Regions from separate parts of the Erwinia sp. 9145 genome, predicted to be linked through region 3. Evidence: predicted binding sites of a transcription regulator. Region 3 holds the regulator's gene; each other region holds the start of a gene.

What was found. The regulator LexA, encoded in region 3, represses DNA repair genes until DNA is damaged. The targets are predictions, from matches to a motif close to TNCTGTATGTACATACAGNA.
Region 1: a site for LexA is predicted at 4,206-4,225, ahead of mutH (DNA mismatch repair endonuclease MutH). Genes of this name have one in related genera too.
Region 2: a site for LexA is predicted at 2,718-2,737, ahead of sulA (SOS-induced cell division inhibitor SulA). Genes of this name have one in related genera too.

Annotation. Positions count from the first base shown of each region.
Region 1 covers NZ_JQNE01000001.1:3,008,343-3,015,460, reverse strand. Annotated here, with positions in the region: gene FA91_RS14315 (ROK family protein) at 1-663, opposite strand, end outside; gene FA91_RS14310 (NADP(H)-dependent aldo-keto reductase) at 947-1,987, opposite strand; gene FA91_RS14305 (YgdI/YgdR family lipoprotein) at 2,135-2,350, opposite strand; gene FA91_RS14300 (TerC family protein) at 2,518-3,228, opposite strand; gene mutH (DNA mismatch repair endonuclease MutH) at 3,287-3,973, opposite strand; gene rppH (RNA pyrophosphohydrolase) at 4,660-5,184, shown strand; gene ptsP (phosphoenolpyruvate--protein phosphotransferase) at 5,197-7,118, shown strand, end outside.
Region 2 covers NZ_JQNE01000001.1:1,389,282-1,396,399, reverse strand. Annotated here, with positions in the region: gene yccS (YccS family putative transporter) at 1-1,919, shown strand, start outside; gene FA91_RS06835 (TfoX/Sxy family DNA transformation protein) at 1,946-2,542, opposite strand; gene sulA (SOS-induced cell division inhibitor SulA) at 2,758-3,267, shown strand; gene ompA (porin OmpA) at 3,618-4,691, shown strand; gene matP (macrodomain Ter protein MatP) at 4,762-5,223, opposite strand; gene FA91_RS06815 (Lon protease family protein) at 5,396-7,118, shown strand, end outside.
Region 3 covers NZ_JQNE01000001.1:69,741-76,858, forward strand. Annotated here, with positions in the region: gene ubiC (chorismate lyase) at 46-564, shown strand; gene ubiA (4-hydroxybenzoate octaprenyltransferase) at 580-1,464, shown strand; gene plsB (glycerol-3-phosphate 1-O-acyltransferase PlsB) at 1,511-3,934, opposite strand; gene FA91_RS00330 (diacylglycerol kinase) at 4,063-4,431, shown strand; gene lexA (transcriptional repressor LexA) at 4,539-5,147, shown strand; gene dinF (MATE family efflux transporter DinF) at 5,253-6,572, shown strand; gene FA91_RS00345 (CsbD family protein) at 6,811-7,020, shown strand; gene zur (zinc uptake transcriptional repressor Zur) at 7,117-7,118, opposite strand, start outside.

The DNA of each region.
Region 1 (7,118 bases), 2.9 Mb from region 3:
ATCTTCATAAAAACCCTCCACCACTTTTTTGGCGCTCTCATCGCCGCTATCATACGCATCGAAAACGTCTTTACCGGTAATATCATCAGCCGATCGCTTCGTAAGCTGGCTGTAGTTCTCCCGCAGCGCGGTCATCGTGCAGCTTTTACTCAGGGTATGCGATTCGATATCGCTGTCTGTGGGCCGCGAGGTTAGCAAACAACCAAATTCGCCGGCGCGATTTCGGCCGCCCCGGACCAGCACGCCATTACAGAATGCCGCACCGCCCAGGCCAGTACCAATAGTTAACATGATGAAATCACTGGCTTCCTGCGCTTTACCTGACCATCGTTCGGCCAGTAATGCACAGTGTGCATCGTTCTCGACTGTGGCTGGCAATGAGGTTTCTTCTTCCAGCCACCGGCGCAGGTGGAACTGGTCAAAGTCACTAATAGTCCCTCCCATGGCAATAAAGCCGCTGTTCGGGTCGACGTGCCCCGGTGTGCTTACCGCGATACCGTTACAGGAAGGATTTTTCTTTAACCAACTGATGATTTCTTGCAGGATTTTATCACGCGAGTTATGAGAAATATCCACACTCTCATCGTTAAGTATTTCCCCCTGTTCGTTAATTACGCCCATTTTTAACGAGGTTCCACCGATATCGAACGCTGCAATATTCATTGTATTTTCCGGTAGTTACAATGTTTTCATTATAGCGTTAAAAGAAAATTTTATTTTTTTTGTACGGCTATAATTATATTTTATTGTCAATAAAGCTGTATTACGCATTACTTACTTAAAGCAATGTAAATAACATGCTCTTGCTGAATCGACACGGCGCATAACTGAACGCGTTTTTTGGTTGTTTAACAATAAAGGGGCGATGAGAAAATTTAATTGAGGCTGAGCAAGCATTCCGGAAAAAACGGCAGAGGGCGAATGATGTCGCCCTCTGCGAGAAACATTACGGAGAAGGAAAAGTATAACGGCGGTGAATGGTTTCCAGCGCCTGCAACACCTCTTCATTCAGCGTCAGGTTATAACTGTCGATATTCGTTTGCAGCTGTTCAGGCGTGGTGGCGCCCAGCAGCGTGCTGGCAACAAAGGGCTGCTGGCGAACGAAAGCCAGTGCCATCTGCGACGGATCAAGCCCATGCTTGTTCGCCAGCGCGACATATTCGGCAATCGCCAGTTGTGCCTGTTCACCACTGTAGCGGGTGAAACGGCTGAACAGCGTATTACGTGCGCCTGCCGGTTTCGCACCATTCAGGTATTTTCCGCTCAGTGTACCAAACGCCAGGCTTGAGTAGGCTAACAGTTCGACACCTTCATGCTGGCTGATTTCTGCCAGGCCCACTTCAAAACTGCGATTAAGCAGGCTGTACGGGTTCTGGATGCTGACGATGCGCGGCAGTTCATGTTTTTCCGCCAGTTGCAGATAGCGCATCACGCCCCACGGCGTTTCATTTGATACGCCGATATAGCGAATTTTGCCCGCCCGCACCTGTTCGTTGAGCGCTTCCAGCGTCTCCAGCAGCGTAACTGACGCCGTATTTTCACTGTATTGATAGCTGAGCTTGCCAAAACAGTTGGTTTCGCGCTGAGGCCAGTGAAGCTGATAGAGATCCAGATAATCGGTATTAAGACGTTTCAGGCTGGCATCCAGCGCTTCACGGATATTTTTACGATCCAGCGCCTGCTGAGGACGAATGGAGGCGTCATTGCCGCGCGAGGGGCCGGCGATCTTTGATGCCAGAATCACCTTATCGCGATTGCCGCGCGCCTTCAGCCAGCTGCCGATGTATTTTTCGGTCAGCCCCTGTGTTTCAGGGCGCGGAGGAACCGGGTACATTTCGGCGGTATCAATCAGGTTGATACCGGCACGCAGTGCCAAATCAAGCTGGGCGTGGGCATCTGCTTCGCTGTTCTGCTCGCCAAAGGTCATGGTGCCAAGCCCCAGGCTGCTCACTTCAAGCGTGCTGTGAGGGATACGATGATAATGCATTTGCCGGCTTCCTTTTTATGATGAAATGGCTGACCGCCGAGCGACCGCAAAGGCGATCGGAAGTCGACTCCGACTTCCGACTATAACCGCCGTATGCAACAGGGGGAAGAGGGGATTTATCGGGAAGTGCGCCGTGCACCATTCCCTCTAGCGCTCAACGATGGAGGACACCTCATCACCATTTATCTGCAACTCATGACCGTTCCGGTCGCTGTATTTCACCAGCCCGGTCTCTTTGTCTATTTCAGGTTTGCCCTGAGTCATGATCATTTTGCCATCTTTTGTTGCCATTACGTAATCGCTGCTGCACCCGCTGAGCAGTACTGTCAGCATCAGCGCCGCCGCGCCAACCATCTTTTTCATTCGCCGCTTCCTGAAGCCTGTAATCAGAAGCCTAATTAATAACGCATTTCGCTATCTGACGTAACCGCCACGGTCTGAAAATGTGCCACAAGCACGTTGCGTTATTGACATTTTTCGTAAATCGATATGTCTGGCGAAGCGTCGGCCGTGAAACGACCGACATAAGATCAGGCAGCGTGTTTTTTGCTGCGTAGCAAATTCAGGCACTCCACCGCCATTGAGAAAAACATGGCAAAGTAGATGTAGCCTTTAGGCACATGTACGTTGAAGCTTTCAAGGATGAGCGTAAAGCCGACCAGGATCAAAAAGGCCAGCGCCAGCATTTTCACGGAAGGATGCCGTTCGACGAATTCACCAATTCCTCGCGCGGCAAACATCATCACGCCAACGGCGATAACGACCGCAGCCATCATGATGATCAGGTGATCGGAAAGGCCTACGGCGGTGATCACCGAGTCAAGGCTGAAGATGATATCCAGCAGCATGATCTGCACAATTGCGCCGATGAAGGAGTGCACAGTGGTTTTATGCTCTTCATCACCGCCCTCAATAGTTTCATGGATTTCGATGCTGGATTTCCACAGCAGGAACAGACCACCAAACAGCAGGATCAGATCGCGGGCGGAAAAACTGTGATCCATCAGCGTGAACAGCGGGTTGGTCAGGCGAATTACCCATGCGATAGAGGCCAGCAGTCCAAGTCGCATCAGCATCGCGCCGCCTAAACCAAGGCGTCGCGCCGCATTTTGCTGCGACTTCGGCAGCTTTGCCACCACCAGCGAGAGGAAAATAATATTATCGATTCCAAGGACGATTTCCAGAATCGTCAGCGTGCCCAGCGCCAGCCAGGCATTTGGATCTGCAATCCATTCAAACATACGAACACGACATCCTCAACGAAAGGTAAACGAGGAGTATACCTGTCGCAGCGACGGCCTACAGTAAAAAATGGCGGGCAAGCAGGGGAGCGGTAAAGGTTTTCTTTAAATAAAAGCCGCGCGGCAGGGTCATTATCGGTTCCCCATTCTCGCCAATGCCTTCCGTCAGCGCTTTACTGTTGGCGGCTTTTGGACGGATCTGTAATACCTCGCCATGACGGGCAGTGATGCGCTCAACCTGGCCCAGCACAATCATATCCATTAGCTCTTCCCAGTCGCGCTGCAACAGCGCCTCTTCTTCACTGTCGGGGCTCCACAGCAACGGTGCGCCGATGCGACGTGCCGCCAGCGGGATCGCCCTGTCGCCTTCAACCGGTATCCACAGCACGCGTGCAAGCTTGTGGCGGACGTGGCTGGTCTGCCAGGTCACACCACTGTTGCCGGTCAATGGCGCCACACAGACGAAAGTGGTTTCCAGCGGACGCCCAAGCGCGTCAATCGGGATAGTTTTCAGCTCAACGCCAATATGGGCGAAGTCGCGCTCCGCTTTGCTGCCTGCGCTGGCGCCCAGGCTGATTTCCAGCAGCATGCCCACCCAGCCTTTATCTCTTTTCAGGTCGGGCGGAATGGGAAAGGCCATTTTTTGCGCCAGTTCGCCGAGCGTATAGCCAGCCAGCTGATGGGCTCGCGCCAGCAGAACGGCTTCGCTTTCCGGTGGCGGCACCGGACTGAAATCGGAAGGCATAATCACTCGCTGCGGTCGCTCAAAAAAACGACACTCAAGTCAGGCGTCATAAATAATATCGTTGAAAGAAGGGTAAAAACGAATAATAGCATGATAAATCGCACATTTTTACCTGTCAGTTATCGCGCGTAGGGTAATACTCTCCTGCTTATGCCGTTTAGTCACCGACAATGAACAGGATCTTACACCCTGTTATCCACAGAATAATGGGATAACTCACATTTTTACCCACTACTGTTTCCATTTACAGCCTTGACGGCGGCGTTTTTCCCCTGAAGTCACCTGCTTTTGACCAACTATCCAACATATCCTGTGGATAAATGCATCTCTGCTCGATCTTTCACCAGGAATTATCTGTGCCCCACCTTCAGCGTTATGCACCGTGTTTATTTGAACGGTATAATTAAATAAAATGTATATATAACAGTAATTTATATTTTGTTGCTGCCGCGCGCACTTTAAAGGTTCGTAAAGTTTTCCCCACCTGTTATGCCACTTCTGCACAAAGCTATCCACAGAAAAGGTGCATAAGATCGCTGAATCAGCCCGCGGATTGTTTATAACTTTGCTATAAAGGATAAGTTATCCCAACACGACGGGGTGCAAACGTACGATAAGCAGTGGTTTACCGCCTGTAAGGAGTATGAAACAATCAGAACATCCGAGTTTTAGTTTGAGGTAGTCCAGTGATCGATGATGATGGCTACCGCCCGAATGTTGGTATCGTAATTTGTAACAGGCAGGGACAGGTGCTGTGGGCCAGACGGTTTGGCCAACACTCCTGGCAGTTTCCTCAGGGAGGGATCAACGCTGGCGAGACGCCTGAACAGGCGATGTACCGCGAGCTGTTTGAGGAGGTCGGGCTGCATCGAAAAGACGTGCGTATTCTTGCTTCGACCCGAAACTGGTTACGATATAAATTGCCAAAACGTTTGGTGCGTTGGGACACAAAGCCGGTGTGTATCGGCCAGAAACAGAAGTGGTTTCTTCTACAACTTATGTGCAATGACGCGGACATTAATATGCAAACCAGCAGCACGCCGGAGTTTGACGGCTGGCGCTGGGTAAGCTTCTGGTATCCGGTTCGCCAGGTGGTTTCTTTCAAACGTGACGTTTACCGGCGCGTGATGAAAGAATTTGCCAGCATCGTCATGCCGCTACAGGAGAATACCGTACAGCGGAACGCGCTTTACCGACGCAAAAGAGGGTGAGCCACGCAAATTATGCTCATACAGCTGCGCGAAATAGTTGAAAAAGTTGCAGGTGCTCCACGTCTTACCGAAGCGCTTGATATTCTTGTTAATGAAATCGGTCTGGCGATGGACACCGAAGTCTGTTCGGTTTACCTCGCCGATCACGATCGCCGCTGCTATTACCTTATGGCAACGCGTGGCCTGAAAAAGCCACGCGGTCGCACCGTCGCGCTGGCGTTTGACGAAGGCATCGTCGGCCTGGTCGGGCGGCTTGCAGAGCCAATTAACCTGGCCGACGCGCAAAGCCATCCGAGCTTCAAATATGTCCCGTCTGTTAAAGAAGAGCGATTCCGCTCATTTCTTGGCGTGCCCATTATCAGCCGCCGTCAGCTTTTGGGCGTGCTGGTGGTGCAGCAGCGAGAACTGCGGCAGTTTGATGAAAGCGAAGAGTCGTTTCTGGTCACCCTGGCGACCCAGATGGCAACGATCCTTTCGCAGTCGCAGCTTAACACGCTGTTCGGGCAGTATCGCCAGACGCGGGTAAAAGCGCTGGCGGCCTCGCCCGGCGTCGCGGTGGCGCCCGGTTGGGTCGACAGCACGCAGCCTTTACTCGATAACGTTTTTGCTGCCTCAACGCTGGATACGCAGCGCGAAAGAGAGCGCCTGTCGCTGGCGATGAACGAAGCTGCTACTGAATTTCGTCGCTACAGCAAACGCTTCACCGCCAGCGTGCATAAAGACAGCGCGGCCATCTTCGATCTCTATTCCCACCTGCTCAGCGATGCTCGCCTGAAGAAAGATCTCTATGCCGAAATAGATGCCGGATCGGTCGCCGAATGGGCGGTGAAAAAAGTTATTGAGCGCTTCGCCGCACAGTTCGCCAGCCTTCAGGACAGCTATCTGCGTGAGCGCGCTGGTGATTTGCGCGTATTAGGCCAGCGGCTGGTCTTTCATCTTGACGACAGCATGCAGGGCACCAATGCCTGGCCGCCGCGCTTTGTGCTGGTGGCCGACGAGCTGACCGCCACGATGCTGGCTGAGCTTCCGCCGGATCGTCTCGCTGGCGTGGTGGTTCGTGACGGCGCATCTAACTCTCACGCGGCCATCATGGTGCGTGCAATGGGTATTCCGACCGTCATGGGAGCGGATATTCAGCCCGAAATGCTTAACGGCAGGCTGCTGATTATTGACGGCTACCGCGGCGAGCTGCTGGTCGATCCTGAACCCGTACTGGTGCAGGAATATCAGCAGTTAATCAGCGAGGAGAACGAACTCAGCAAGCTGGCTGAGGATGTCGTTGAGCGTCCCGCTTTTTTAAAAAGCGGCGAACCGGTAAAGGTGATGCTCAACGCGGGACTCAGCGCAGAACATGAAAAAGCGATGGGCAGCCGGGTGGATGGCGTCGGGCTTTACCGCACCGAAATTCCGTTTATGCTGCAAAATGGCTTCCCGTCGGAAGAGGAGCAGGTCGCGCAGTATCAGGGAATGCTCCAGCTTTTTCTGGAAAAACCCGTGACGCTGCGTACGCTGGACGTCGGTGCCGACAAACAGCTCCCTTACATGCCCATCAGCGAGGAAAACCCCTGCCTCGGCTGGCGCGGTATTCGTCTCACGCTGGATCAGCCAGAAATTTTTCTTGTTCAGGTGAGAGCAATGCTGCGGGCCAACGTCGCCAGCGATAACCTGAGCATTCTGCTGCCGATGATCACCAGCATTGATGAGATCGATGAGGCGAGAAGCCTGATCAACCGCGCCGCGCAGGAAGTTGAAGAGATGCTGGGCTACCGTATTCCTGTGCCGCGCGTGGGGGTAATGATTGAGGTGCCGTCGATGATCTTTATGATCCCGCACCTGGCCTCTCGGGTAGATTTTGTGTCGGTTGGCACCAACGACCTGACGCAGTATCTGCTGGCGGTCGATCGCAATAACACGCGAGTCGCGAATCTTTACGA
Region 2 (7,118 bases), 1.3 Mb from region 3:
TGTTGATTACACTTGTATGCTTTTGCGTTGCCTCGGTTTCTGTTGAGCTGCTTGCCCCGACGCCGTGGCTGTTTACGCTGGGGCTGGCGGTATCCACCTGGGGATTTATCCTTTTAGGTTCGCTGGGGCAGCGCTATGCCACCATCGCCTTTGGTGCGCTGCTGATCGCCATTTATACGCTGCTGGGCATTCAGCTCTTTCCACAGTGGTATGTGCAACCCATTCTTTTGCTGACGGGTGCCATCTGGTACAACCTGCTGACGCTGGCCGGACACCTCATTTTTCCGGTACGCCCGCTTCAGGAAAACATGGCGCGCTGCTTTGAAGAACTGGCGGTATGCCTGGAAGCGAAGGCAGGATTGTTCGATCCCGATTTAGAGGATGACAGCCCGTCACTGATTGAAATGGCGATGGCCAACGGCAAGCTCGTGGCTACGCTTAATCAGGCAAAAAACTCCATTCAGTCCCGCCTGCGCGGCGATCGCGGCCAGCGCGGCACCCGCAGAACGCTGCACTACTATTTCATTGCGCAGGATATTCATGAGCGTGTCAGCTCCTCTCACGCGCAATATCATGCGTTGCGCCATGAATATCGCGACAGCGACGTTTTGTTTCGCTTCCAGCGCCTGCTCTCTATGCAGTCAAGAGCCTGTCAGCAACTTGCAGGCTGCATTCTAATGCGGGATACCTATCAACACGATCCGCGCTTCGAACGCGCGTTCTTGCATCTGAATGAAACGCTCGATCGTCTGGAAAAAGCCCGGCCGGCAAACAGCGATATCAAAGCGATGCATTATCTTCTTAACAACCTGAAAGCTATAGACGCACAGTTGGCGACGGTTGAATCTGAACAGGCTCTGGCCGCAGGCGTTGATAACACCCTCTCAAGCGAAGGGCTGAACGGCTGGGCAGATATCAGGCTGCGATTCAGTCGACATCTTTCACCGGAATCTCCCCTTTTTCGCCACGCGGTGCGGATGTCCTTGCTGCTGTGCGCTGGCTACACCTTTATTCAGCTAACGGGTATGCAACACGGCTACTGGATATTGCTGACCAGCCTTTTTGTTTGCCAGCCAAACTATAACGCAACCCGACGGCGCCTGGCGCTGCGCATCGCCGGTACGCTGGCAGGTATCGTTACGGGCCTGCCGCTACTCTGGCTGGTGCCCTCCGTTGAGGGTCAGCTTGTATTAATTGTGGCTTCCGGCGTGCTGTTTTTCGCATTTCGTCAGTCACAATATGCGCATGCCACGATGTTCATTACCCTGCTGGTTCTTTTCTGTTTCAACCTGCTCGGTGAAGGTTTTGAGGTGGCGTTGCCGCGCGTGGTGGATACGCTTCTCGGCTGCGGCATTGCCTGGCTGGCGGTGGCTTTTATCTGGCCGGACTGGCGCTTTCGACGTCTCTCTTCGGTTGCAGAACGGACGCTAAAGGCCAATTGCCGTTATCTCGATGCCATCCTTGTGCAATACCATCAGGGTAAAGACAATCGCCTTGATTATCGCATTGCGCGGCGTGATGCTCATAACGGCGATGCAGAACTGGCTTCAGTCGTGTCAAATATTTCAGCAGAAAAAAATACGTTGCCGGGTACTCGGGAGGCAGCCTTTCGCTTGTTATGTCTGAATCACTCGTTTTTGAGTTATATCTCTGCGTTAGGTGCCCACCGTGAAAAAATTCCCCGGGAGGCAATGTTGACGCTGATGGATGACGCCGTTTGCTATGTCGACGACATTCTGCATAGCGATCCCATTAATAAAGAGAAGGCACAGCGTCAACTTGCCGATCTTGCGCATCAGATTGCCATTCTGGACGCCGATCCTGAAACAAAAGAGCCATTAATTTTGCAGCAGGTCGGATTACTGGTAACGCTGCTGCCGGAAATAGCGCAATTAAAGACCCACATTCAGAACCATTAACTCAGTGCTAAAGCGGCAATATGCGCTTACACCGTCTGGCAATACCAGCAGAAAAGCTCATCTTTCACTGACTGGGGTAATGCCTGACAGTGATGGCCGCGAATAGCACCTTCCAGGGCATATAAGACATTGAGACTGAGGTTGGTATTGCTGGCGCGCAATCTGAGCCAACATGCTTTTGCGCCCTCCTGCTTCAGCCGCTCAACGGTATCAATACCCACTCTGCGAAGCTGATGTTCGATACGTATACTGAGGTTAGGTAAATCCTTCAGCCTTATGTTGCTTGAATCAAGCGCACGCTGTTGGCGAGCGCCCTCAAGACATAACTGGCTTAGCGTCAGAAGCTGCCCGGGCGCTTTCCACAGTTCCGAATCTACCCGATAGTAATCAAGAATAATTGGAATGCCCCTTTTCTTGAGGCATAGCGGCTGCATGTTGTGTTCAATAAGGTAGGGTTTCACCTGTTCACAAGCGCGAAGATAGAGCTCTCCTTCCGATACCAGCGCAAAAACAACTTTATCAATCGCTAAACTGTACCCACCAAACTGGCTTCTGCTGTCTATATTACCCAGTTCGATAAGTTCTTGTTTGGCCTGTGCTATTTTTATTTTTGAGTGATACATCTTTTTCTCCTTTTTGCCTTCAGCTACCAGAGTCCGAAGGCGTTTCCTTATGCAAGAGAGAAAGTATGCAATAGCGATTACAGGTTCAATTACTAATTAGCGTTACGGCCATTTTCATCGCATTTTTGCGAAGCATTTTCAAAAAATTCATGTTGATCTTTAGTTTCGCACAGGATACTGTTTATCCATACAGTATCACTACAGGCGAAGCTACCATGCAAACTCACTCTCTGAAAAAACATCGCGTTAACCGCAGGTACAGTGAGACCTCTGCCAGCGCGATCTCTGATTTTTCCGCTGCGCCGGGTTTAATTAGCGAACTCGTCTATAGTGAAAATCAGCCCGGACTGACCCAATTGCTTTTGCTGCCTCTGCTACAGCAGCTGGGCACGCAATCGCGCTGGCAGCTCTGGTTGACGCCGCCGCACAAACTTAGCCGTAACTGGTTACGTGATGCCGGCCTGCCATTGAATAAAGTTATGCAGGTGCCGCCAACGCAAACGATAACCACGGTTGAAGCAATGATTAAAGCGCTACAAACGGGGAATTACAGTGTTGTGCTGGGTTGGATTTCTGAAGAAATTTCGGTCAGTGAACGGTGCAGACTTCAACAGGCTGCGCGTTCAGGTCAGGCTTTAGGCCTGATCATGTGTCCGGATCGCGCAAATTGTGCGCCTTCAAGACCGCTTAATGGGTTAAAAATTCACTCAACTTTGTATCATTAAGTAAAAATAAGATTTTTCTCAGCGCGCCCTTTATTTCCTGTACCGGTAACCGTCTGATATTGCTATGGCGCGGCCGGACAAGGAGTTAGCTCTATTTCGCATCATATAGTCCTGAGAAATTTTCACTGAAAATGTGAAAATTTATGTAGAAAACCTCTTTTTTTTTACTGACTCACGTAACATCTTACTTGTAACTTTGCTGGTACGTTGTAGACTTTACGTCGCCAGGGTGCTCAATAATCACCTTTTTTGGATGAGACACAATCGAGCTTACATAACCCGGCGAAGGATTTTAATCAAAGAGCTAATGAAAGCTCATTGCCTATTTGGATGATAACGAGGCGCAAAAAATGAAAAAGACAGCTATCGCAATTGCAGTGGCACTGGCTGGCTTCGCTACCGTAGCGCAGGCCGCCCCAAAAGATAACACCTGGTATACCGGTGCGAAACTGGGCTGGTCTCAGTATCACGACACTGGTTACTACGGTAACGGTTACACCAACAATGATGGCCCAACTCATGAAAGTCAGCTGGGCGCCGGTGCATTCGGTGGCTATCAGGCTAACGAATACCTGGGCTTCGAACTGGGTTATGACTGGCTGGGTCGTATGCCTAACAAAGGCAACAACGTCAACGGCGCATTCAAAGCACAGGGCATTCAGCTGGCTGCTAAACTGAGCTACCCAATTGCTGACGATCTGGACGTGTACACGCGTCTGGGTGGTATGGTATGGCGTGCAGACTCTACTCAGCAGAACACCGCTACTGGCAACCGCATCAGCGACCACGACACCGGCGTATCTCCGCTGGCTGCTGTAGGTTTCGAATATGCGCTGGACAAAAACTGGGCAACGCGTCTGGACTATCAGTGGGTTAACAACATCGGCGATGCGCAGACTGTTGGCACCCGTCCTGATAACGGCATGCTGAGCCTGGGCGTGTCTTACCGCTTTGGTCAGGATGAAGCTGCTGCTCCAGCACCAGCTCCGGCTCCAGCGCCAGCGCCAGTTGTTGAAACCAAGCGTTTCACACTGAAGTCTGACGTTCTGTTCACCTTCAACAAAGCTTCTCTGAAGCCAGAAGGTCAGCAGGCTCTGGATCAGCTGTACACCCAGCTGAGCTCAATGGATCCTAAAGATGGTTCCGTTGTTGTTCTGGGTTACACCGACCGCATCGGTTCTGACCAGTACAACCAGAAGCTGTCTGAAAAACGCGCTCAGTCTGTTGTTGACTACCTCGTTTCTAAAGGCATCCCTTCTAACAAGATCTCTGCACGCGGTATGGGTGAAACTAACCCTGTTACCGGCAACACCTGTGACAGCGTGAAAGGCCGTAACGCCCTGATCGATTGCCTGGCACCGGATCGTCGCGTAGAAATCGAAGTTAAAGGTATCAAAGATGTTGTGACTCAGCCTCAGGGCTAAGCTACCTCATTCAGAAAAAACCCCGCAGCTGCGGGGTTTTTTTTTGCTGAAAATTGTGCGGAAAATACCGTTATGATGGATTTGGTTTGCCAAGTATGGCTTTCAGATCCTGCTTAAGGGATGACATCTGGCTGGCATATTTCTCTTTTCTTTCAGCATCCTCAATCAGCTGAACAATAGTTTCTGATAGCGTGCTGCTTCTGCGCTGCGCGAGGCCTGCCAGGCGCTGCCACACCAGATATTCCAGGTCGATAGATTTTTTGCGTGTATGCTGATGCTCGGCATTGAAATGACGCTTGCGACGAGCGCGGATGGTCTGCTTCATTCTGTTTTGCAGCGCAGGGTTGATGTGTTCCTCGATCCAGGCAAGCACTTCAACCGGGCGATTTTCCATTGCCAGTAATTCTTCTACGGCAACCTGCGCCGCACTGAACTCCAGATAGCGGGTTATCTGCTCGCCTTCCCGGTGCTTTTTCACCAGATATTTCCATTTCCAACCGCTTTCAAGATTTTCCAGTTGCTGATATTTCATCGGAATCTCATCTGTCCACGTAACAGGGTTAGAATAACAGTTTTTTCTTACGCAACCGCAGATAAAACAGAATCGTTATCATCTCAACATGAAGAGCGGCGTATGTCTACGATGCTTAACGGACTAAGATCTTGTATAATGCCGCTTTTCATTGAGAATAAATACGATAACTTTGACCAGCAACCGACTTGAATGGCGTAACTTACAGCCTGATACCGACAGCATCCTGCCCTTTTTTGCACAGGCATATGACGCCGACCCCAGTTGTTTTTCGCTGGTTCAATCACGTCTTTTTGACGGGCTAAAACTGCTGCTGGCAACCTCAGCAAGCATGCCGCTGATGATGGTAAAAACATCAGAAACCGTTGATTATCAGGCGCTGCTTCAGCATGAGCTTGCCACGCTTGACGACGGCAATGCCCCTGAGATTTACGGCGGCTGCTATACCGTTGACGGCGCGTCGGTGACCTGGCAGCCAGCCGGTTCTGCGCAGGATAATTTTGCCAGCGTGGGCGGCGTGCACCGTGCTGACTGGATTGAAGCCGAACAGCTTTTTGGCTGCGTTCGCCTTCAGCAAAACAGGGTTCAACTTGAACCAGGCCTGCTTCACCGCGCGAACGGCGGAACAGTGATCCTCTCCATTCGCACCCTGCTGGCACAGCCGTTGCTCTGGCTTCGCTTAAAGCAGATCATGACCAGCAAGCGCTTCGAATGGCTTTCTCCTGACGAAACGCGCCCGCTTCCTTTATCGATTCCTTCAATGCCAATGGAATTCCGTCTGGTGTTGACCGGTGAACGCGATGCGCTGGCTGATTTTCAGGAGATGGAGCCCGAACTTACTGCGCTGGCGATTTACAGCGAATTTGAAGAGAACATTCAGATTGTCAGCGAGGAAGAGCTGGTGTTGTGGGCCAAATGGGTTTTTGCCCTTATCGCGCGCCAAGCCCTGCCGCCGGTTGCGGAAAGCGTCTGGCCCGTACTGATCCGCGAAGCCGTACGCTATACCGGCGATCAGGATACGCTGCCGCTCTGTCCCGCGTGGATTGCACGCCAGCTTCAGGATGCGGCGCTGTATTGCACGGATGCTGAAATCAAAGGTGAAGATCTTGAATCTGCGCTTGAGAGCCGGGCCTGGCGCGAGGGCTTTCTCGCCGAACGCGTGCGTGATGAAATCCTGCTGGATCAGATTGTTATTGAAACCGAAGGCGAAACCATCGGCCAGATTAACGCGCTCTCCGTGATAGAGTTTCCTGGTCATCCACGCGCCTTTGGCGAACCGTCGCGTATCAGCTGCGTTGTGCATGTAGGCGACGGCGAATTCACCGACGTCGAGCGCAAAGCCGAGCTGGGTGGCAATATTCATGCGAAAGGCATGATGATTATGCAGGCCTGGTTGATAGCAGAACTGGAACTGGATCAACAGCTTCCCTTCTCTGCATCACTGGTTTTTGAGCAGTCCTATTCGGAAGTAGACGGCGACAGCGCCTCGCTTGCAGAACTTTGTGCGTTGATCAGCGCGCTGGCCAGTCAGCCCATCTTTCAGCATATTGCCGTGACCGGGTCGGTCGATCAATTTGGCCGCGTCCAGCCCGTTGGCGGTCTTAATGAAAAGATTGAGGGCTTTTTCCACATCTGTAATCAGCGCAATCTTGATGGTAAACAAGGCGTTATCATTCCGGCGGCGAATGTGAGACATCTTTCGCTTCAGCAGGAGGTTGTTGACGCCGTGCGTGAAGAAAAATTCCATATTTGGGCGGTAAATAGCGTTTACGAAGCGCTGCCTCTGCTGACGGGAGCAGAGTGGGATAAAGAAACGGGCCCCTGTCTGCTACGATCTATTCAGGAGCGTATCGCACATATTAATCAGCTGGATGCTCGCCACCGCGCATGGCCGC
Region 3 (7,118 bases):
GACTGCGCTACACTATGGCACCCTGATTTCTCCCGGAGACGCCGTATGGCTGATAACGCGCTGCTGCAACTGCGCGCCATGACATGGCTGACTGACTCTTCCCCGCTGCTTACCGCGCCGCTGCTCGACTGGCTGATGGAGGAGGACTCCATGACCCGACGTTTTGAGCGCCACTGCGGTCAGGTTACCGTTGAGATCCAGCATGAAGGTTTTATCAGTGCTGATGAGGCTGGCGAGGAGGCGACACTGCTGCCGCTGTCAACAAAATACTGGCTGCGCGAAATCCTGCTGTGCGGCGATGGCGTGCCCTGGCTGGCTGGCCGCACGCTGGTGCCGGAATCCACCTTAATGGGCCCGGAGCAGATGCTTCAGCAGTTGGGAACGCGGCCGCTTGGCCGTTACCTGTTCTCCTCTTCCACCCTGACGCGCGATTTTATTGAACCGGGACAGGTGGAAGGATTATGGGGGCGGCGCTCGCGATTGCGCCTTTCTGATAAACCGCTGCTCCTTACCGAACTGTTTTTACCGCCTGCACCGCTCTATCAGGCGATGCGCAATCAATGAAGGAAACCTGGTGCCATGGAAAGAAGCCTGCCGGAAAGTAAATTAAGATCCTACAGCCGCCTGATGCGTATTGATAAACCCATCGGTTCGCTGCTGCTGCTGTGGCCGACGCTCTGGGCACTGTGGCTGTCTGGGATGCAGGTTCCTCCGTTGAAGGTGCTGATCGTTTTTGTGCTGGGCGTATTTTTTATGCGCGCCGCAGGCTGCGTGGTGAATGACTATGCCGATCGCAAAATAGACGGTCACGTTAAACGTACCCGCGCCCGGCCATTGCCCGGCGGCGCGGTCACGCCCGGAGAGGCCCGGCTGCTGTTTGCCGGCCTGGTGCTGGCGTCGTTCTGTCTGGTGCTGACCATGAACGCAATGACCATCTGGCTCTCGTTTGCCGGGCTGGCCCTGGCGTGGGTTTACCCGTTTATGAAGCGCTATACGCATCTGCCGCAGGTGGTGCTGGGCGCAGCGTTTGGCTGGGCGATCCCAATGGGCTGGGCGGCGGTAAGCGAAACGGTGCCGCTTACCTGCTGGCTGCTGTTCTTTGCCAACATCTGCTGGACGGTTGCTTACGATACGCTGTATGCGATGGTGGATCGCGATGACGACCTGAAAATCGGCGTGAAATCCACCGCTGTTCTTTTTGGGCGCTTTGACAAACTCATCGTCGGCCTGTTGCAGCTCTCTACGCTACTCCTGATGACGCTGATCGGCTGGCGGCTGGCGCTGGGCGGAATATATTATGTTGCGGTATTACTGGCGGGGCTGCTGTTTATCCGACAGCAAAAGATCATCGCCACACGCGACCGCGATGCCTGCTTCCGGGCTTTTTTGAATAACAATTACGTAGGACTGATTCTGTTTGTTGGCGTTGCGCTGAGCACGGCGCCGCTGGCGGGGTGGTGGTAAGATTCATTCAAAAAAAGGGGAACGTTTGTCCCCCTTTTTTAGCGCGTTACTCGTGCGCCGAGGCGCTTTCAATGGTCATCCTGACCTCCTGGGTAATCAAATCCGCCAGCATCTGATAAACCCGCTGCGTCTGCTCAACGCGCGCATCGCCGGTATCACTGATGTAGCCTTCATCGCGCAGCGTCAGCACCAGCGTTGAGAATACCGCTTTATCGAAGAATTCCGGCGCGTTGATGCCGTGCAGAACCGACAGGCGCTGCGCCATGGTGCGGCTCTCTTTCTCCAGCGTCCCGCGGTTAATGGCCGGGTTGGCGCTGAGGATTGAGAACGTAATCGCATAGCGCTGGAGCGTTTCACGGACGCCCGCCGCCAGCAGTTGCAGTGTGCGGAAGCGAACAGGACTGAGGCGCAGCGCGTGCTCGTCGGCGGTGAGCAGGCCCTGACGCGCCATTTCGCTGACCAGCGCGTCGACCACCCCAGGCAGATCCTCTTTATTCCATCGCAGGAACAGTTCACTTTTCAGCATCGGATAGATAACGCTTAACTGACGCAGCAGTTCTGCCCGACTCAGTTCGCGATGCTGCATCAAAATAACGGCGATGAGCGAAGGCATTACCAGCATGTGATGAATGTTGTTGCGGTAGTAGGTCATCAGTACCGCCTGCTCGCGTGGCAGAATGATGATCTCGCCGATGTTGTCCTGCTCAATCTCAAACTTATTCATGCTCAGGGCGTGACTGAGCAGGGCTTCCGGCGTCATATCCGGCACGGTGGCGTCGGATGAGTAGGGCACGTTACGCAGAAGTTGCATGTAACAGTCCAACTGCTCGGTCAACTGCTCGCGGGTGAGCGAGCGCTGACGGGAAGCCAGCAAGGCGGTGACGCAGAGGTTCATGGCGTTAGCCGCGCCTGCGTTGTTGATCCTCACCATCACGCGTGCAGCGATATCATTCACCGCCGGGGTGAGCCAGGCGGGACGCTGGGACTCAATAGGATCGATAGCGTCGCGCCATTCGGGCACGTGCTTATTCAGATAGTTCACCAGCGGAAGCGGTTCGCCAAAGTTCACGTAGCCCTGGCCGAGATTGCGCAGCTTACTGAGTCCGCGCACCATCTGCATCAGTCCTTCTTTTTCTTTGGTTGCGCCACGCAGTTCCTTGGCGTAAGTACCGACTTCCATTACGTGCTCATAGCCGATATAAATCGGCACCAGCGTAATCGGGCGGTTGCCGCCGCGCAGCATCGCCTGGATGGTCATCGACAGCGTGCCGGTTTTTGGATCCAGCAAACGACCGGTACGTGAGCGACCGCCTTCAACGAAATACTCTACCGAATAACCACGGCTGAACAGTTCGCCGAGATATTCGCGAAAAACCGTGGAATAGAGCTTATTACCCTTAAAGGTTCGGCGAATAAAAAATGCGCCAAGGCGGCGGAAAACAGGACCGGCGGGCCAGAAATTCAGGTTGATGCCTGCGGCGATATGCGGTGGCACCAGCCCCTGATGGTAAAGCACGTAAGAAAGCAGCAGATAATCCATGTGGCTGCGATGGCAGGGCACATAGACGATCTCATGACCATCCTGCGCCAGTTGACGAACGCGTTCGCCGCCGTTGACGTTAATGCCCTGATAAAGCTTGCTCCACGTCCAGCCCATGATGCGATCGGTCAGGCGAATGGCTTCGTAAGAGAAGTCCGCCGCCACCTCTTCCATCAGCTCAATCGCATTCTGTTGCGCTTTCTCATGAGAGATTTTTTTACTGCGCGCTTCGTCCTCAACGGCCTTGGCAATGGCCTTTGACTGGAGCAGCTTGCTGAACAGATCCTGCCTGACCGGCAGTCGGGGGCCAATGGCCGCCAGGCGCTGGCGGGCGAAATGCATGCGCGCCACGCGCGCCAGCTTTTGCGCAATGCTTTTATCGGTGCCGTGCTCGGTCGCCATGCGGCGCAGCGACAGGATCGGCGAAAAACGCACAAAGCTGTCGCGGCCCAGCCACAGGACGGCAAAGAATTTTTGAATGCCGTTCAGCACCCGCAGATGCGGCTGCTCATCACCCTGAACTTCACGGCCCGGCGCACGGCCAAACATGACCGAGACCGGCACCATCTGCACATCCAGCAGCGGATTGCTGCGGTGCAAATCCAGATACTCATGGAAAAGTTTTACGGATTCAAGATTGGGCACGAAGTAAGGAAAAACGCGCGGGCCATCGTGAATAAACACATGGCGGGGCAGTACGGCACCGTCAATTTCCAGCGGTTCTAACGGATCGGGAAGATCTTCTTTACGGCACTGTTCGCGCAGCGCCAGCAAATCAGCCTTTGAATCGTACGGCAGCACATACATAATAGGGCGCGACGTATCCAGCCCCAGTTCCGTAATCGGCTCGGCGGGTATCGCCTTACTCTTTACCAGTATTTTTACAGGTAAATTCAATAGGTTATAATATAATTTACGCCAACCTGACATAGACAACATGAAGCCTCTTGTTAGCAAAGCGCCGCAAGCATACCAGAAAGCGCCAGTGAAATCTGTGGTGTTGCAATTTGTGCGCCACCGGGACATTGACGTTAAATATCTCAAAGGGTTCCCTGAACATGGCAAATAACGTCACCGGCTTGACCCGGATCATTAAAGCGGCCGGCTACTCCTGGAAGGGGCTGAGCGCCGCCTGGCGTCATGAAGCGGCATTTCGTCAGGAGGCGATTGCCGCCGTTGTGGCTATCGCCATTGCCTGCTGGCTGGACGTGGATGCCATTACGCGCGTGATGCTGATTGGTTCCGTGGTGCTGGTCATCATAGTGGAAATCCTCAACAGCGCGATTGAAGCCGTCGTCGACCGCATTGGCAGTGAATTTCATCCGCTATCGGGCCGTGCAAAGGATATGGGCTCAGCGGCGGTGCTGTTAACCATTCTGTTTGCGCTCTTCGTGTGGGCAATGCTGTTAATACCGCAAATGCGATAATCTTTCCAGATTTTGACAACGCGCTGTTATTTCCCATATTTTGGGTTTTCAATCAGCAAATACCTGTATATACTCACAGTCGACTGTATAAACAACCAGGGGGCGGAATGAAAGCACTAACGGTAAGGCAGCAGCAGGTCTACGACCTGATTCGCGACCACATTAATCAGACCGGCATGCCGCCAACGCGGGCAGAAATCGCAGCCCGGCTGGGTTTTCGTTCTCCTAACGCGGCGGAAGAGCACCTGAAGGCGCTGGCGCGTAAAGGCGTGATTGAAATCATTTCTGGCGCATCGCGCGGTATCCGTCTGATGATGGAAGAAGAAGAAGGGTTGCCGCTCATCGGTCGCGTGGCCGCCGGTGAGCCACTACTGGCGCAGGAGCACATTGAAGGGCGCTACCAGGTTGATCCCGATCTGTTCAAACCGGGCGCCGACTTTTTGCTACGCGTTGCCGGTATGTCGATGAAAGACATTGGCATTATGGATGGCGACCTGCTGGCGGTGCACAAAACGCAGGATGTGCGTAACGGCCAGGTGGTCGTGGCGCGTATTGACGATGAAGTCACCGTTAAGCGCCTGAAAAAACAGGGCAACATTGTTCATCTTCTGCCAGAAAACAATGAGTTTGAACCTATCGTGGTCGATTTACGCCAGCAGACGCTCTCTATTGAAGGGCTGGCCGTCGGTGTTATTCGTAACGGCAACTGGCTCTGACCGACTTCATTAACGCGTTATGATGAATAGCGCGTGCGCCCCGCCTGCTCGCTGACTTGCCCCGGCCAGCGAGCAGTTTTATCGTCTGTCGCGTAGTGGAAACCGATGCGATTCTTCACCTCCTCTGATAAACACCTCTGGCGGCTGGCGCTGCCGATGATCCTCTCGAACATCACCGTTCCTCTTCTTGGACTGGTGGATACAGCCGTTATCGGCCATCTTGACAGCCCTACCTACCTTGGCGGCGTGGCAATAGGCACCACGGCAACCAGTTTTCTGTTCATGCTGCTGCTTTTTTTGCGCATGAGCACAACAGGATTGACCGCTCAGGCATTGGGTTCCGGCGATAAAACCGCGCTGGCACGCGCGCTGATGCAACCGCTGCTGATAGCCTTTATGGCAGGTTTTGCCTTCATCTTATTCAAATCTCCTCTCACCCACCTGGCATTAAAACTGGTCGGCGGTGAACGCGACGTTCTGCATCAGGCTGCACTCTTTATGAACATCCGCTGGCTGAGCGCCCCGGCAACGCTGGCTAATTTAGTTTTGCTGGGATGGCTACTGGGCGTGCAGTATGCGCGTGCACCGATAATTTTGCTCATTACAGGCAACCTGGTGAATATCGTCCTCGACCTCTGGCTGGTGCTGGGGCTCAACATGGGCGTACAGGGCGCCGCGACAGCGACGGTTATCGCAGAATACTGCACGCTGGCCATCGGCCTGTTGATGGTTGTGAAGGTGTTGAAATTGCGCGGCATTAGGCTGCCGTTGTTAAAAACGGCCTGGCGAGGCAATGTTCGCCGACTGCTGCGCCTGAACCGCGATATCATGCTGCGCTCGCTGCTGCTGCAACTCTGCTTTATGTCGCTGACCATTATCGGCGCCCGCCTGGGGGGCGAAGTGGTGGCGGTTAATGCGGTATTGCTGATGTTCCTGACCTTTACCGCCTACGCGCTTGACGGATTTGCCTATGCCGTAGAAGCCTGCTCCGGCGAAGCCGTAGGCGCCCGCGACGGCAGACAACTGCTGTTGGTATGGCGTTCGGCCTGCCGCCAGGCGGGCATGGTTGCGCTGGCTTTCTCACTTTTCTATGCCGTTGTCGGGACAAATATCGTCGCGCTGCTTACATCGATTCCTGAACTACAACAGCAGGCAGATAACTACCTTATCTGGCAAATCATCCTGCCCGTATGCGGCGTGTGGTGCTATCTGCTGGACGGGATGTTTATCGGCGCCACGCGCGCCAGCGAAATGCGCAATGGAATGGCGGTTGCCGCATTGGGTTACGGGTTGGCGCTGACCAGCGTGCCGCTGTTAGGTAATCACGGCTTATGGCTGGCGTTAACCGTTTTTCTTGTTCTGCGAGGAGTGGTGCTGTGGGGGATCTGGCGGCGACACTGGCAAAACGGCACGTGGCTTTCCTGACACATTTTTTTACATGTTGTTGCCGTTTCGTTAGCGGCTGATCTGCCTGTCTTTTTTCATTTTTGCCACAGGATTGATGGCGGAATAAGAGTAATCCACTCGGGTTGGGCGGAAAATTTCTCATCTTCTACTACAATTATCTGTACGTTAGGCATTTAAAGCGAATTATCTTGCTTTTGCATTATTGCTAAAACGATATCACTTAAGCGGACAACACCTAAGGTCGAGGAGAGACAAGATGAATAAAGACGAAGCCGGCGGTAACTGGAAACAGTTGAAAGGTAAAGTGAAAGAGAAATGGGGCAAGCTGACCGACGATGATATGACTATTGTTGAAGGCAAACGCGATCAGCTGGTTGGTAAAATTCAGGAGCGTTACGGTTATGGAAAAGACCAGGCTGAAAAAGAATTAAGCGAATGGGAAACCCACAACAACCATCGTTTCTGACAGCCCTGATTGACACTCATTTAAGCGTTTCAGGATGATACTCCTACCCTGGCACATGGACAGTGCCGCTTAATCCCTCTTATCGTCCCGAATTTCTC